Regions from separate parts of the Streptomyces sp. NPDC127114 genome, predicted to be linked through region 2. Evidence: riboswitches for the same ligand, from Rfam matches in the RefSeq annotation. Region 2 holds a riboswitch; the other holds the start of a gene.
What was found. Region 2 has a riboswitch for glycine ahead of gcvT (glycine cleavage system aminomethyltransferase GcvT). Riboswitches for the same ligand answer to the same signal wherever they lie in the genome.

Region 1 (7,740 bases), on a different contig from region 2:
CCGCGTTCCACAGGGCGGCGAAGCGGGGCGGGGTCACCTGGAGGTGCAGCTGGACCGATGTGCAGGCGGCCTCGGGCACGATCGAGGCCGCGGTGCAGTGCAGTCGCTCCACCCCCTGGATGTCGAGCGTGAAGTCCTCGCCCCTGGCGGCGAGGATCTGGTCGTTGAGGAGCGCGTAGCGGTCGGCAGCGGAGAGGTTGGCGTGGACCGCGTCCTCCTGGGTGAGGGTCGGGAGTATGCCGATCATCACGACGCCCGCGTCCAGCTCCTTGGCCTTGCGGTCGGCGTATCCGAGTCCGGTGCGGAGTTCTTCCGCGAGCCGGTCGAATACATGACCGTCGAGCCGGTGCGGGGCGATGTTCACTTCCAGGTTGAACATTCCGAGTTCGGTCTGGAAATCGGGACTGGCGATCCGGTCGAGCACCGGCGCGTTCAGCATCCTGGGCAGCCCGTCCTCGCCCGCGAGATTGAGTTCGATCTCCAGGCCCATGAGATTGCGGGGCCGGTCGAACCGCTTCTCCGCGAGCAGCCGCGCGAGCGCCGCCAGGCATTGCTGGAGCTTTCGACGGTAGCGCTGCCGGTCGGACGGGCCGAACCCGTCGGCCACGACCTTCTCCCCCATCGAGCGTCCCTCCCGAGTGGGCGGCCGCCGCGACGGCCGCGAGCGTCACGGACGATGATGCCCCGTCGGCTGATCGACAACGCCTGCGGAACGCAGGTGTGATCCGTTACTCTTGGCGGGCTTTCTCCGGAGGCAGTCTCCGCGGGCAAAGAGCAATCGACATATACCAATGTCATATTGTCCGCACCGCACCGGCGCATCGGGGGTCATGATTCGGCCGACCGGCCCGGCACGGAAAACGCAGGCAGCGGATCCCCGGAGCCATGCATTCCACCGAATCGCCCGGGGAATACGTCTGAATGACGCCTTGTCAGGAATATCCGCGGCGCCTAGCGGAAACACTGTGTGAACACGTGTCGTATAAACTCCGCGCACGAGGCAGAGTGTTGGCGCACGGCCATGCACCCATGGCCCCCCTCTCTGGCCCCGTCGCTGACAGCGCCGTCGTTACCTGCCCACGCTTCACCGTGTCTCCTGAGTGAGAGGCGACCCATCATGCTCCGACCCTCCCCGGCCCCCGCGCCGGCCCTCCGCAGTGTCCTCGCGGCCCTCGGCTCGCCCTCGGCGGTACGAGAACCGCGTACACCGGCCCTGCGGACCGCACAGGGACCGCTGAGCCCCGAACTGCCCCTGCCCGTCCACGTGCTCGGCGCGCCCGGTGGGGTCGACGCCCCCGCGGCCGCCGGCACGGCCGGGCAGCGGCCACCGCGCACCCGGCTGGCCGGCTGGCGCTTCCTCATCAGGAACGGGGACCGGGCGATCGCCGCCGCCGACACCATGCTCACCCCCGACGGCTGGTCCTTCTCGCACTTCTTCGAGGGTCCCTACGTAGCGGCCACCGAGCGGGCCCTGATCCAGGCCGAGGCGCTGGTCACCCCGTACCAGCCGCGGCTGCTCTCCGTGCCGGAGCTCTACATGCTGACGCTGTGGCTGCACGCCGACACCGAGGCGGACGGCTCCACCACCGAGCCGGGACCGGCCGACCTGCTCGTCCCGCTCGCACCCGCGCCGCCCGGGATCGCCGCCAACCGCCCCTACGCGGTGGCCGATCTGCTCCCGGTGATCGGCCTGCGGCTGACGCCGCCGCCGCTGCTCGGCTCCGCCGCCAGCGCGACGGCCTGACCGCGCGCCCCGACCGGCAGCAGTGCGCCCCGGGACCCGTGTGGTCCCGGGGCGCACTGCTGTCCGAGACGGGTCCCGTTCGGACTAGCCCACTGGGACCACCCCGAACCCTCCTAAGTGACGGGGCGGTTGACCTGAACCGCCCCTGAGGGTGATGCGTCTTCCCAGGAGAGGACGAGCTGCCGCGAAATCCCTGCGGAATGCCGTCCGTAGGGCAAGACTGGGGACCGGAACCGAACCGACCGACGGGGGCGGCCATGCCGACGAAGAGCCGCAGGACATCCACCACGACGCAGCGAAAGAATCCCTCCATGTGCCAGCACCAGCCCGCCTGTCCCACCGCCGACTCCGCCGACCGGGAGGCCGCCCGCCCTGTGGCGCACCACCCGGAACAGGGCTGGAGCCTGCTGTGCAACGGCGTCCTCCTCTTCGAGGACACCGGTGAGCTGCTGCCGGACGGGCAGATCATCGCCCCGCACCGCCCGCTGACGGCGTCCGGGGTGACGACGGCGGCCTGACGGCCGTCCGACCGCTCCGTACGGGGACGGGAAAAGCCGAGGGCCGGCCCGGAGACACGCTCCGAACCGGCCCTCTCGTCATGCTCAGTTGTCGTACTCGTCCAGCGGCGGGCAGGAGCAGACCAGGTTGCGGTCGCCGAACGCCCCGTCGATCCGGCGGACCGGCGGCCAGTACTTGTCCGCGGCCGAGACGCCGGCCGGGAACACCGCCTCCTCGCGGGTGTACGCGTGGTCCCACTCGCCGCCCAGCGCCGCCGCGGTGTGCGGGGCGTTGCGCAGCGGGTTGTCCTCGGCCGGCCACTCGCCGGAGCCGACCTTCTCGATCTCGGCCCGGATCGCGATCATCGTGTCGCAGAAGCGGTCGATCTCGGTGAGGTCCTCGGACTCGGTGGGCTCGATCATCAGCGTGCCGGCCACCGGGAACGACATGGTCGGCGCGTGGAAGCCGTAGTCGATCAGACGCTTGGCGATGTCGTCGACGCTGACGCCGGTGCTCTTCGACAGCGGGCGGAGGTCGATGATGCACTCGTGCGCGACCAGTCCGGCCGGACCGGTGTAGAGCACCGGGTAGTGCGGCTCCAGGCGCTTGGCGATGTAGTTCGCCGCGAGCACCGCGACCTGGGTCGCGCGCTTGAGGCCCTCGCCGCCCATCAGGCGGACGTACGACCAGGAGATGGGCAGGATGCCCGCGGAGCCCCACGGAGCGGCGGAGATCGGGCCGACGCCGGTCTCCGGGCCCGCGGTGGGCTGCAGCGGGTGGTTCGGCAGGTACGGCGCGAGGTGCGCGCGCACCGCGACCGGACCGACGCCCGGGCCGCCGCCGCCGTGCGGGATGCAGAAGGTCTTGTGCAGGTTCAGGTGCGAGACGTCGCCGCCGAAGTGACCCGGCTTGGCCAGGCCGACCAGGGCGTTGAGGTTGGCGCCGTCGACGTACACCTGGCCGCCGGCCTCGTGCACCAGGCCGCAGATCTCGGAGACGTGCTCCTCGAACACACCGTGCGTGGACGGGTAGGTGATCATCAGCACGGCGAGCTCGTCGCGGTGCTGCTCGATCTTGGCGCGCAGGTCCTCGACGTCGACCTCGCCGTCCTCGGCGGTCTTCACGACGACGACCTTCATGCCGGCCATCACCGCGGAGGCGGCGTTGGTGCCGTGCGCGGAGGACGGGATGAGGCAGACCGTGCGCTGGGTGTCGCCGTTCGCGCGGTGGTAGGCGCGGACCGCGAGCAGACCGGCCAGCTCGCCCTGCGATCCGGCGTTCGGCTGGATCGACACCTTGTCGTAGCCGGTGGCCTCGGCCAGGCGCTCCTCGAGCTCGGTGATGAGGGTGACGTAGCCCTGCGCCTGCTCGACCGGGGCGAAGGGGTGGATCTGGCCGAACTCGGGCCAGGTCACCGGCTCCATCTCGGTGGTCGCGTTCAGCTTCATGGTGCAGGAGCCGAGCGGGATCATGCCGCGGTCGAGCGCGTAGTCGCGGTCGGCCAGCTTGCGCAGGTAGCGCAGCATCGCGGTCTCGGAGCGGTGGGCGTGGAACACCGGGTGGGTCAGGTACGCGTCGGTGCGCAGCGCGTCGACCGGCAGCGCGTCCTCGGTGACGGCGTCCAGGGCCTCGATGTCGGCCTCGACGCCGAAGGCGGCCCAGACGGCGGCGAGGTTCGCCCGCGTGGTGGTCTCGTCGCAGGACACGGAGACCCGGTCGGCGTCGACGCGGTACAGGTTCACGCCGCCCTCGCGGGCGGCGGCGACGACGGCGTCGGCGCGGCCCGGGACACGGGCGGTGAGGGTGTCGAAGAACGCGCCCTGGGTGAGCTCGACGCCTCCGGCCCGCAGACCGGCGGCCAGGATCGCGGCGTAGCGGTGGGTGCGCCGGGCGATGCCCTTGAGGCCCTCGGGGCCGTGGTAGACGGCGTACATGCCGGCCATCACGGCGAGCAGGACCTGCGCCGTACAGATGTTGCTGGTGGCCTTCTCGCGGCGGATGTGCTGCTCGCGGGTCTGCAGGGCCAGACGGTAGGCCCTGTTGCCGTCGGCGTCGACGGAGACGCCGACGAGGCGGCCGGGCAGCGAGCGCGCGTGCTTGTCCTGGACGGCCATGTAGCCGGCGTGCGGACCGCCGAAGCCCATCGGGACGCCGAAGCGCTGGGTGGTGCCGACGGCGATGTCCGCGCCGAGCGAGCCGGGCGAGGCCAGCAGCGTCAGGGCGAGCAGGTCGGCGGCCACGGTGACGATCGCGCCGAGCTCGTGGGCCTGGTCGATGACCGGCTTGATGTCGCGGATGGCACCGGAGGCGCCCGGGTACTGGATCAGGACGCCGAAGACACCGCGCTCCGCGATCTCGGCCGGGATGCCGGCGGACAGGTCGGCGACGACGACCTCGACGCCGGTGGGCTCGGCGCGGGTCTCGATGACGGCGATGGTCTGCGGCAGGGCGTCCGCGTCGACCAGGAAGACGCCGTTCTTGACCTTGCCGACCCGGCGGGACAGCGCCATCGCCTCGGCGGCGGCGGTGCCCTCGTCGAGCAGCGAGGCGCCGGAGGTGGGCAGACCGGTGAGGTCGGCGACCACGGTCTGGAAGTTGAGCAGGGCCTCCAGACGGCCCTGGGAGATCTCCGGCTGGTACGGCGTGTACGCCGTGTACCAGGCCGGGTTCTCCATGACGTTGCGCAGGATGACCGGCGGGGTGAAGGTCCCGTAGTAGCCCAGACCGATCATCGGGGCGAGGACCTGGTTGCGGTCGGCGAGGGAGCGCAGCTCGGCCAGCACCTCGGCCTCGGTGCGGGCTCCCGGCAGGGCCAGGGCCTCGGCGTTCTTGATGACGTCCGGCACGGCGGCGGCCGTGAGCTCGTCGAGGGAGCCGTAACCGACCTGGGCGAGCATCTTGGCCCGCGCCTCGGCGTCGGGCCCGATGTGCCGCTGCTCGAAGGGGATTCCCTGCTCGAGCTCGGAGAGCGGAATGCGGTTGGCGGTCATGTACGGGGGCCTCCTGGTCGTCACGACCTGCGAGGGGCACCTCGGCGCGGGTGCCCGGACGGCCTCCCCCTCTGTCATCTCAACCTGAGAGCTTCACCGGCGCGCCCTGCGGGCAGGCCGGCTTTCACCGTCGGTGAGAGCGGATGCCGCGACGCCCGCCCTGCTTTCCAGAGTGACCTCGTCCGCGCGGTACGGGTGCCTGAGAGATTCCGGGGAGGATTTGCTCCTTCGGCGCCTCCGGAAGCCTTCTCCGGAGGACTCTCCCGCGCGGGGTCCACAGCCACAGCCAGCCTACCAGCGCCGTTCCTTCTCCCATCGCTCAAGTGGCCGACATCCCAGATGTGCACTTTCGTAGTGCTTGTAGAGCAGTTGCGACCAGTTGGAGGGACCGTGCAGACCGACATCGATCCGCGCAGCCTGATCGGCCGCAAGGCGTTCGACCGGAACGGACACAAGATCGGCACCGTGGACGAGGTGTACCTGGACGACGCGACGGGCGTCCCCGAGTGGGCCGCCGTCCGCACCGGCCTGTTCAGCCGGGACGCGTTCGTCCCCCTGGAGCCGAGCGAACTGGCGGGCGACGGTCTCCACATCCCGTACGAGCGCGCGCTCATCAAGGACGCCCCCGACTTCGGCGTCGGCCGCCACCTCTCCCCCGAGCAGGAACTCCAGCTCTACCGCCACTACAGCCTCGCCCTGCCGCCCCCGCCCCAGGACACCGACCCCCGCGACTTCGGCCGTCTGGCGGGCCAGGAGGAGTCCTGAACCGCCCTTCCCGCCCCGCGCGACCCGCCAGGGCTACGCCGCCGCACCCGTCGCGCCGCCGGGGACCAGCGGCAGCGGGTCCGAGGGCTCGAGCTCGGGATCGTCGACCGAGAAGGTGCGCACCCGGCCGGGCGCCGAGGTCGGCTCCTCGAAGCGGACGGTGACCCGGCCGACGCCACTGCCCTGCACCCAGCCGGGCCCGTGCACGGCGTGCCGCACGTCGAGCCCGGGAGCCCAGCGCCGCTCGACGCGCTCCGTGGCCGTCGGAGGCGCGGGCGCCACGGCCGAGGAGGCGCCCACGCCCTCCTCGGCCCGCTCCGCGTCTCCCGCCCCCTCCGCGGCACCGGCCTCCGCCCGCACCTCCGCCTCCGCCTCCGCCTGGGCGAACAGGTCCTCCTGCGTGTAGTCCGCGAGCCCGCTGACCCCGACGCCGAGCAGCCGCACACCACCGGTCGTGTCCACCAGGTCCAGCAGCCGCGCCGCCGCCTCCCGCACCACCACCGGGTCGTCCGTCGGCCCGCGCAGCGTCTCGGACCTGGTCAGCGTCGAGAAGTCGTAACGCCGCACCTTCAGGACGATCGTCCGCCCCGAGTGCCCGGATCCCCGCAGCCGCGCCACACACCGCTCCGCGAGCCGCTCCACCTCAAGCCGGATCCGCAGCCGGTCGTGCAGGTCCACGTCGAAGGTGTCCTCCACGGACACCGACTTCGCGTCCCGCTCGGCCACCACGGGCCGGTCGTCGTACCCGAGGGCCATCAGGTACAGCGAGGACCCGTGCGCCTTCCCCAGCAGCCGTACGAGCTCGTCCTCGCCCGCCTCCACCACCTCGGCCACCGTCGTGATCCCGGCCCGCCGCAGATGCTCCCCGGTCGCCGGCCCGACGCCCGGGATGATCCGCACCGAACGCGGCCCGAGCAGCTCCCGCTCCGTACCCGGCTCGATCAGCACCAGCCCGTCCGGCTTGGCCTCCTCCGAGGCGATCTTCGCCAGCATCTTCGAGCCGGCCAGACCCACCGACCCGGTGAGACCGGTGGTGACGAGGATGTCCCGCCGCAGCCGCTCCCCCGCCGCCCGGGCGCTCGCGCCGTCGTCGGCGACGCCCCCGGCCTCCAGGTCGACGAAGGCCTCGTCCAGGCTGAGCGGCTCGACGAGCGGCGAGAGCCGCCCGAGCAGCTCCATCACCTGGCCGCTGATCGCCCGGTAGAAGGCGAAGCGCGGCACGAGGTAGGCCGCGTTCGGCGCGAGCCGCCGCGCCTGCGCCATCGGCATCGCCGAGTGCACGCCGAAGCGCCGTGCCTCGTACGACGCGGTCGCGACCACACCACGCGGCCCGAGCCCGCCCACGATCACGGGCTTTCCGCGCAGGCTGGGCTTCGACGCCTGCTCGGCGGCGGCGAAGAAGGCATCCATGTCGAGATGCAGGATGGTGGGCGCGGCTCTCACGGTTCCGATGCTGCCCCACACCACTGACAACCGGCCCGCACGCGCGTACGGACCGGTTCCGCCGGGCGCGGAGCCGCCGGGTCAGACGGCCCGGTCCCGGCGCCGCCGCGCCAGCTCGTCCGCCGGGTTGTGCCCGATCAGGGTCTCGCCGGTGTCCACGCGCTCGCCGTGGAGCTGCGACAGCGCCGCCTCCACGTCCCGCCAGACCACTCCCACGGCGATGCCGAAGACGCCCTGACCGCCCTGCAGCAGGTCGACCACCTCGTCCGGCGAGGAACACTCGTAGACCGTCGCGCCGTC
Region 2 (7,740 bases):
CCGGTCTGCACCGAGGTGCCCAGGTCGAGGTTGAGCAGCCGCTTCAGGAAGCGTCCGTACTGGACGTAGACCGGCTGGTCGAGACCCAGCGTGCGGTTGATGCGTGCCACATCGGCTTCGGTCGCCCGCTCGCCCAGGATCGCTGAGGCGGGTCCGCCGGGCAGTCGGTTCAGCCAGAGGAACAGCAGAACCGACAGGCCGAGCAGGGTGGGTATGAGCTGGAGAAGTCGTCGTACGACGAGTCGCAACACCCCGCGTGCCCCTTTCTTGCGTGGTTCGGGAGTCGGATGCGCGGACGCCCGGTCACGGAGGAACGCGTGACCGGGCGGACCGCTTACGGGGTGTTACTTGAAGGAGACCTCGGCGAAGCTCTCCTGCGTGAGCGGGGAGACCTTCGGCGGGACGACGTTCTTGCCGAACGCGATGGCCGGCGGCGAGGACGTCAGCGGGAGACCCGGCAGGTAGTCCATGATCGCCTCGTTGGCGGCCTTGTAGAGGTCGGTCCGCTTGGTCGGGTCGCCCTGGAGCGAGCCCGCCTTCACCGCGTTGAAGACCTTGTCGTCCTTGAAGCCCCACTGCTTGTCGGGCTCGGCGAACCAGGTGCCGATGAAGTTGTAGCCGTCGTTGAAGTCACCGGTCCAGCCCAGCATGTGCAGGGCGCAGGAGCCGGCCTCGACCGCGTCCAGGTAGTCCGGGTTCCACTTCAGCGGCTTCGGGGTGACCTTGATGCCGGCCTTCTCCAGGTCGGCCTTGATCAGCTCGAAGATGTCCTGCGGGGCAGGCATGTACGGGCGGGTGACCTCGGTCGGGTAGCACATCTCGATCGAGAGGTTGCTCGCGCCGGCGGAGGCGAGGAGCTGCTTGGCCTTGGCCGTGTCGAAGGGGTACTTCTTCACGTTCTCGGACCAGCCGGCGACCGTGTCGGGCATGAACTGGGTCGCGACCTTGCCGCCCGCGGGCAGCTGGGTCTTCACGATGTTCTCGCGGTCCACGGCGTGCGCGATGGCCTGGCGGACCTCGGGCTTCTGCAGCGCCGGGTTCTTGGTCTGCGTCATGCCGAGGTAGAGCAGGTTGAAGACGTCACGGGTCGGCACCTTGAAGCCGGCGCTCTCGAGCGTCTTGATGTCGGCGGGCGCGACCAGGTCGTAGCCGTCGATGTCACCGGCCTGGAGCGCCTGACGGCGGCCGTCCTCGGTGTCGATCGTGCGGATGACCAGGTTCTTCACCTTGGCCTTGTCGCCCCAGTAGTCGTCGAAGCGGGTCAGGCTGACTTCCTTGTTGCCCTTGTTCCACTTCGTGATCTTGTACGGGCCGGTGCCGGCGACCGTGCCGGCCTCCTGGCTGTACTTGGGGTACGTGATGGCGTCGCCCTTGGCGCTCGCCTCCTGCTTCTCGTACTCCTTGATCGCCTTCGGCGAGTGGATCGCGAGCGCCTGGAGCGAGAAGCCGCCGGGCAGGTTGGCGGAGGGCTTGAGGACCTCGATGACCGCCGTGTTCTCGTCCTTCGCGGTGCAGGACTTGTAGTTCGGCGCGGGGGCTTCCTTGTCCTCGTTCTTCGCGAAGCCACCCATGATGTCCTGCCAGTAGGTGGAGATCGCGGAGGACTGGTAGGTGCCCTTCCAGTTGAACCAGTGGTCGTAGTTCGCGCAGACCGCGGCGGCGTTGAACGCCTCGCCGTCGTGGAACTTCACGCCCTTGCGCAGGTTGAACGTCCAGACCGTGCCCTCAGGGTTGCTGGACCACTTCTCGGCGAGACCGCCGACCAGCTTGCTGCCGCCGGACTCGTGCTCGAGCAGCGCCTCGAAGGCCTGCCGGGTGACGCGGAAGGTCTCGCCGTCCGCGGCGAGGGCCGGGTCGAGGGAGGCCGGGTCACCGGGGGCACCGAAGACGAAGGTGTCCTTCGCTCCGTCCTTGTCCCCGTCCTTGCCCCGCTCGCTCGCGCAGCCGGTGGCGATGAGGCCGACCGCGAGGGCCGCCGTCAAAGCCCGGGCTGACCGGGACGTGAATATTCGCATGGGTCCACCCCTGGGTCGCCATGTGTGGTCGGTCTGACCGGCCGAACGCTACTGGCGAGTGACGCGGCAGAGAACAGTCCGCATAGCGGTGATATCAAGCTGAGACCCGGACAGTTGGCAAATCGGGCGGATGCGGGACATCGCAGCGTCGCCGTCCGAAAGCGGAGCCAAAACCTCAGCTCGGCAAGGCATTTCGGCAAGGTTTCCGCGGGGTTTCCGGGACGGCTCAGCGGTGGTGCGCGGGCGGGTAGCCGTATCCCGACTGGTGAGACGCGGCGGCCGGTCCGGCGGCGTGCGCGTCCCGGTCGTAGAACGGACGGGCGTGGGCGTACAGCCACATCGCGACCGGGTCGTACGTGTCGGACATGGCCACCGTGGAGACGGGCAGCCCGTCGGGGACGGCGGCGACCGTCTGGTGCATCATCGCCCGGACCGCCTCGACGGAGGCCGGCGAGGAGTCGTACAGGTCGAGGCCGATGGCGAGGTACGGGGAGCCGAGCGCGGGCTGCACCCAGGCGCGGCGCAGCGAGCGGACGGCCGGGGTGCGGTGGGCGTTCTGCGTGAGCAGCGCGTAGAACTGCGGGATCTCGACGGCGGGTTCGGACAGCCGCAGCGGTCCCGCGGGCATCCGGTCCAGGCCGGTGGCGATGCGGCGCAGGTCGGCCCACGGGATGCCGACGCCCCCGCCGGGCGCGTGGGGATTCAGCCAGATGCCCCAGCGGTCGGGGAAGAGGGCGCGGGCGATCTCGATGCCGGTGACGAGCTCGTGGGCGCGGTTCCAGCCGGAGGCGGCGAGCTCCTGGGCGGAGGTGACGCACGGCGCGTAGCCGTAGCCGTCGACCTCCATGTTGCCGTACTGGGCGTCGGGCGAGCCGGGGGTGCCCTGCCAGAGCAGCATCCACACGTCGGAGCCGGCCAGGGCGTGCAGCAGCTGCTCGTAGGCGTCGTGACGCCCGGGTGCCACCTGGCGCAGCATGTGCTCGACCTGTCCGGTCTCGGCGGTGCCTGACGCGCTCACCGTGGGTCCCGCCCCTCTTTCGTACGGCTCGGCTCGTGGATCGGTTCGGCTCGGGGTTCAGCGTGGGTACTGCTGGAGGTCCGACTGGAAGTTCAGCTTAAACGGGGGGTCTGTCACACGGCGGCGCGCTGGAAGAAGGGGCGCACCTTGTCCAGCATCCAGTCGCCGACCGGGTCCTGGGCCACGTCGAGCAGGATGAGGTTGACCGGCCAGGCGACCTCGACGCGGCCGAGGGCCCGGCCGAGGGCGTCGAGCGGCGCGTTCCGGTCGGCTTCGGGGCCGGTGAGCTGGACGCCGACGAAGAGGGCGGGTTCGGTGCCCTCGACGCTGGCGAGGGCGCGGCGGGCGGAGTGGACGACGCCGGTGGCCTCGAACTCGGCGGAGGCGGCGGCGAGGAAGTCGACCGGGTCGTCCTGCCAGTCGGGCTCGAAGAGGCGGACCCGGCCGCCGGTCGCCGGCCCGTCGAGGGCGGTGCGGCCGGTCCGGCAGAGCTCGGCCACGGCGGGCGGCGGGAGCGGGACGCCGACGGTGCCGCCGGGGTTCACGGCGATGCCGAGCTGCGGCGGCAGGCCGCGGGCGAAGTCGCGGGCCGGGGCGACGGTGTACGACATGTGGGCGCCGACGCAGGCGAGGAACTGCTGCTCGGAGCTGAAGACGGGCACGTAGGCGCCGCCCTCGATCTCCATGGTGGGCAGGTCGAGGTCGGTGCTGTCGGGTCCGCCGCCGTTGGGCAGCGGCACCCAGATCGGGCTGCGGCCGAGGACCTCGACGAGACGGCCTCCGGCGGAGGGGTTGCCGAGGGAGGCGGCCAGTACTTCCTCGAGCTCATTGCCCGGCCACGTCACGTCCACGGTCCTCGTCGTCCCCTTTCCCGGCCCTTTCGCGGCCCTTTCCCGGCACCCGGCGCGGATCCGCCGGACAGGCCGTATGCACCTTAATGGCGCTCCGGCGGCCCTGTGACCGGAAAGGACGCCCGAAGGGGCCGGAGTGGTTCACGCCACGTCGCGGAATCCGATCTTCCGCAGGGTGTCGGCGGCAGCGCGGTCGAGCAGGGTGACGGAGGCGCAGCCGGGTGGCAGCGCGCCCGCCTCGGCGGTCCGCACCAGACGGCTCACCGCGCGACGGTGCCGGGCGAAGGCGTACGAGGAGACGCCGCGGCCGCGCTCCCGCTGGCCGGCCCGGGCGGTGCCGGGGTCGACGTCGAGCAGGATGAGGTGCAGTGCGACGCCGCGTCTGCGGGCCTCGCGGGCGAGCCAGCCGCGCACCCAGGACTGGGTGCCGCAGTCGTGGACGATCACCCCGGCGCCGGTGCGCAGGGCGCGGCGCAGACCCGCGTAGTGGGCGATCCGGGCGAACGGGCGGTAGACGGCGTAGGGCAGGAAGCGGGGCAGCCGCTGCTCCCAGCGCTCCCGGGTGTGCTGGGAGTCGACGGCCCGGCCCTCGGCGGCCCGGCTCATCAGCGTGGACTTCCCGGCGCCGGGCAGCCCGGAGACGACCACGACGTCGCCCGCCGCGTACGTCAGCACGCGGGGGCTGCGGCCCTCGCGCTCGCGCAGGTCGCGCAGCAGCCGCGCGCGGCGCCGGGTGCGGGCGCGCTCGCGCGTGCGGGCCCGGGCGACCGCCCGCTGGGGCGGTATCCCGGTGTTCGTGGCCGCGGCCGCGACACCGGTGCGCTGGATCGTCATCGCTTCTCCCCCTGTCGGGTCTGCGGAGACCCTTGCCCACGAAGTGTAAAGAGACGGTAATGCGGCACAAGCGATTTGCCGCGCGGATCCGCCGTGCAATGATGAGCGCGCCACGCGCTCGCCCGAGCGCGCACAACCGCATACCGGCCGCTCGAATCCGCGCGGGAGAGTTCCGGTCGCCGGCGCAGTCGCGCCGCGTCGCCCGGGCGCCGAAGGAGCAAGTACCTCCCTTGAATCTCTCAGGCCCCGTACCGCGTGGATGAGGCAGATCTGAAAAGCGGGTCGCGCCGTCGCGTCCCCACCCAAGGTGCAAGCCGAACTCTCGGTGACGAGATGCTCTCGGTGAACCTCTCAGGTTCCATGACAGATGGGGAGGAACGTCCTCACCGTCTTGTCATGTCGTGCCCTGCACGCCCTGGGACCCGGGAGCCACCCGATGAGCACTGCCCCCCGTCTGACCGCCCTCGACGCGCTGCACCGTTCACTGGGCGCGACCATGACCGACTTCGCGGGCTGGGACATGCCGCTGCGGTACGGCAGCGAGCGCGACGAGCACAACGCCGTCCGCACCAAGGCCGGCCTCTTCGACCTCTCCCACATGGGCGAGATCACCGTCACCGGGCCGCAGGCCGCGGAACTGCTCGACTTCGCCCTGGTGGGGAACATCTCCACGATCGGCCCCGGCCGAGCCCGCTACACGATGATCTGCCAGGAGGACGGCGGCATCCTCGACGACCTGATCGTCTACCGCCTCGGCGAGACCGAGGCCGGGTCCTCTCACTACATGGTCGTCGCCAACGCCTCCAACGCCCAGGTCGTCCTCGACGCGCTCGTGGCCCGCTCGGGGGGATTCGACGCCGAGGTCCGCGACGATCGCGACGCGTACGCGCTGATCGCCGTCCAGGGCCCGGAGTCCCCCGGCATCCTCAAGCAGCTCACCGACGCCGACCTGGACGGCCTGAAGTACTACGCGGGCCTCCCGGGCACCGTCGCCGGCGTCCCCGCCCTGATCGCCCGCACCGGCTACACGGGTGAGGACGGCTTCGAGCTGTTCCTGAAGCCGGAGCACGCCGAGGGCGTGTGGCAGGCGCTCTCCGAGGCGGGCCGGGGCGTCGGTCTGATCCCCTGCGGCCTGTCCTGCCGCGACACGCTCCGCCTGGAGGCGGGCATGCCGCTGTACGGCCACGAGCTGACCACCGCGCTCACGCCCTTCGACGCCGGGCTCGGCCGGGTCGTCAAGTTCGAGAAGACCACGAACGAGGGCCGCTTCGTCGGCCGCGAGGCGCTGGAGAAGGCCGCCGAGCGCGCCGAGACCGCCCCGCCGCGCAAGCTGGTCGGCCTGGTCGCCGAGGGCCGCCGGGTGCCCCGCGCCGGCATGTCCGTGGTCGCGAACGGCGAGGTCGTCGGCGAGATCACCTCCGGCGCCCCGTCCCCGACCCTCGGCAAGCCGATCGCCATGGCGTACGTGGACGCGGCCTTCGCCGAGCCCGGCACGGAGGGCGTCGGCGTCGACATCCGCGGCGCGCACGAGCCGTACACGGTCGTGGCGCTGCCGTTCTACAAGCGCCAGAAGTGACCATGGGGCCGAGGCCCCTCCGGCACCGGACATGAGCCGGACGTGACGCATCCGTCTCAGTCCGTGTCTCACCCCGTAAGACCCACGTTCATCAGTACTCCCCCGATCCAGGAGAATCAGGTCATGAGCAACCCCCAGCAGCTGCGCTACAGCAAGGAGCACGAGTGGCTGTCGGCCGTCGAGGACGGCGTCGCCACGGTCGGCATCACCGAGCACGCGGCGAACGCGCTCGGCGACATCGTGTACGTCCAGCTCCCCGCGGTCGGTGACACCGTGACCGAGGGCGAGTCCTGTGGCGAGCTGGAGTCGACCAAGTCCGTCAGCGAGCTGTACGCCCCTGTGTCCGGCGAGGTCGTCGAGGCCAACCAGGACGTCGTGGACGACCCGGCGCTGGTGAACACCGCCCCGTTCGAGGGCGGCTGGCTGTTCAAGGTGCGCCTCTCCGACGAGAGCCAGGCCGACGCCCTGCTCAGCGCCGACGAGTACACCGCCTTCACCGCCGGCTAACCGAGACCCCCTAGGGATCGATTCATGTCGCTTCTGAACACCCCTCTCCACGAGCTGGACCCGGACGTCGCCGCCGCCGTCGACGCCGAGCTCCGCCGCCAGCAGTCCACCCTCGAGATGATCGCCTCGGAGAACTTCGCTCCGGTCGCGGTCATGGAGGCCCAGGGCTCGGTCCTCACCAACAAGTACGCCGAGGGCTACCCGGGCCGCCGCTACTACGGCGGCTGCGAGCACGTCGACGTGGCCGAGCAGATCGCGATCGACCGGATCAAGGACCTGTTCGGCGCCGAGTACGCCAACGTGCAGCCGCACTCCGGCGCCTCCGCCAACCAGGCCGCGCTGTTCGCGATCGCCCAGCCCGGCGACACGATCCTCGGCCTCGACCTGGCGCACGGCGGCCACCTCACCCACGGCATGCGCCTGAACTTCTCCGGCAAGCAGTTCAACGTGGTCGCGTACCACGTGGACGAGGCCGGCCTGGTGGACATGGCCGAGGTCGAGCGCCTCGCCAAGGAGCACCGTCCGAAGGTGATCATCGCCGGCTGGTCGGCGTACCCGCGTCAGTTGGACTTCGCCGAGTTCCGCCGGATCGCCGACGAGGTCGAGGCGTACCTGTGGGTCGACATGGCCCACTTCGCCGGCCTGGTCGCCGCCGGTCTGCACCCGAACCCGGTCGAGTACGCGGACGTGGTGACCTCCACCACGCACAAGACGCTCGGCGGCCCGCGCGGCGGCATCATCCTGGCGAAGAAGGAGTTCGCGAAGAAGCTGAACTCCTCGGTCTTCCCCGGCTTCCAGGGCGGCCCGCTGGAGCACGTGATCGCGGCCAAGGCCGTCTCCTTCAAGGTCGCCGCCTCGGAGGAGTTCAAGGAGCGCCAGCAGCGCACGCTGGACGGTGCCCGGATCATCGCCGAGCGCCTGGTCCAGGACGACGTCACG

Region 1: another riboswitch for glycine. It lies ahead of gcvP (aminomethyl-transferring glycine dehydrogenase); the one in region 2 lies ahead of gcvT (glycine cleavage system aminomethyltransferase GcvT).

The regions. Positions count from the first base shown of each region.
Region 1 is NZ_JBHXTJ010000002.1:355,209-362,948, forward strand. It holds gene ACFVGS_RS03725 (glutamate--cysteine ligase) at 1-622, opposite strand, end outside; gene ACFVGS_RS03730 (hypothetical protein) at 1,118-1,744, shown strand; gene ACFVGS_RS03735 (DUF5999 family protein) at 2,056-2,262, shown strand; gene gcvP (aminomethyl-transferring glycine dehydrogenase) at 2,347-5,232, opposite strand; glycine riboswitch at 5,410-5,508, opposite strand; gene ACFVGS_RS03745 (PRC-barrel domain-containing protein) at 5,572-5,997, shown strand; gene ACFVGS_RS03750 (DNA polymerase IV) at 6,031-7,440, opposite strand; gene ACFVGS_RS03755 (MerR family transcriptional regulator) at 7,522-7,740, opposite strand, start outside.
Region 2 is NZ_JBHXTJ010000010.1:27,204-34,943, forward strand. It holds gene ACFVGS_RS13080 (ABC transporter permease) at 1-251, opposite strand, end outside; gene ACFVGS_RS13085 (ABC transporter substrate-binding protein) at 345-2,015, opposite strand; gene ACFVGS_RS13090 (enhanced serine sensitivity protein SseB C-terminal domain-containing protein) at 2,242-3,033, opposite strand; gene ACFVGS_RS13095 (enhanced serine sensitivity protein SseB) at 3,147-3,884, opposite strand; gene ACFVGS_RS13100 (AAA family ATPase) at 4,026-4,718, opposite strand; glycine riboswitch at 4,871-4,982, shown strand; gene gcvT (glycine cleavage system aminomethyltransferase GcvT) at 5,155-6,294, shown strand; gene gcvH (glycine cleavage system protein GcvH) at 6,418-6,801, shown strand; gene glyA (serine hydroxymethyltransferase) at 6,826-7,740, shown strand, end outside.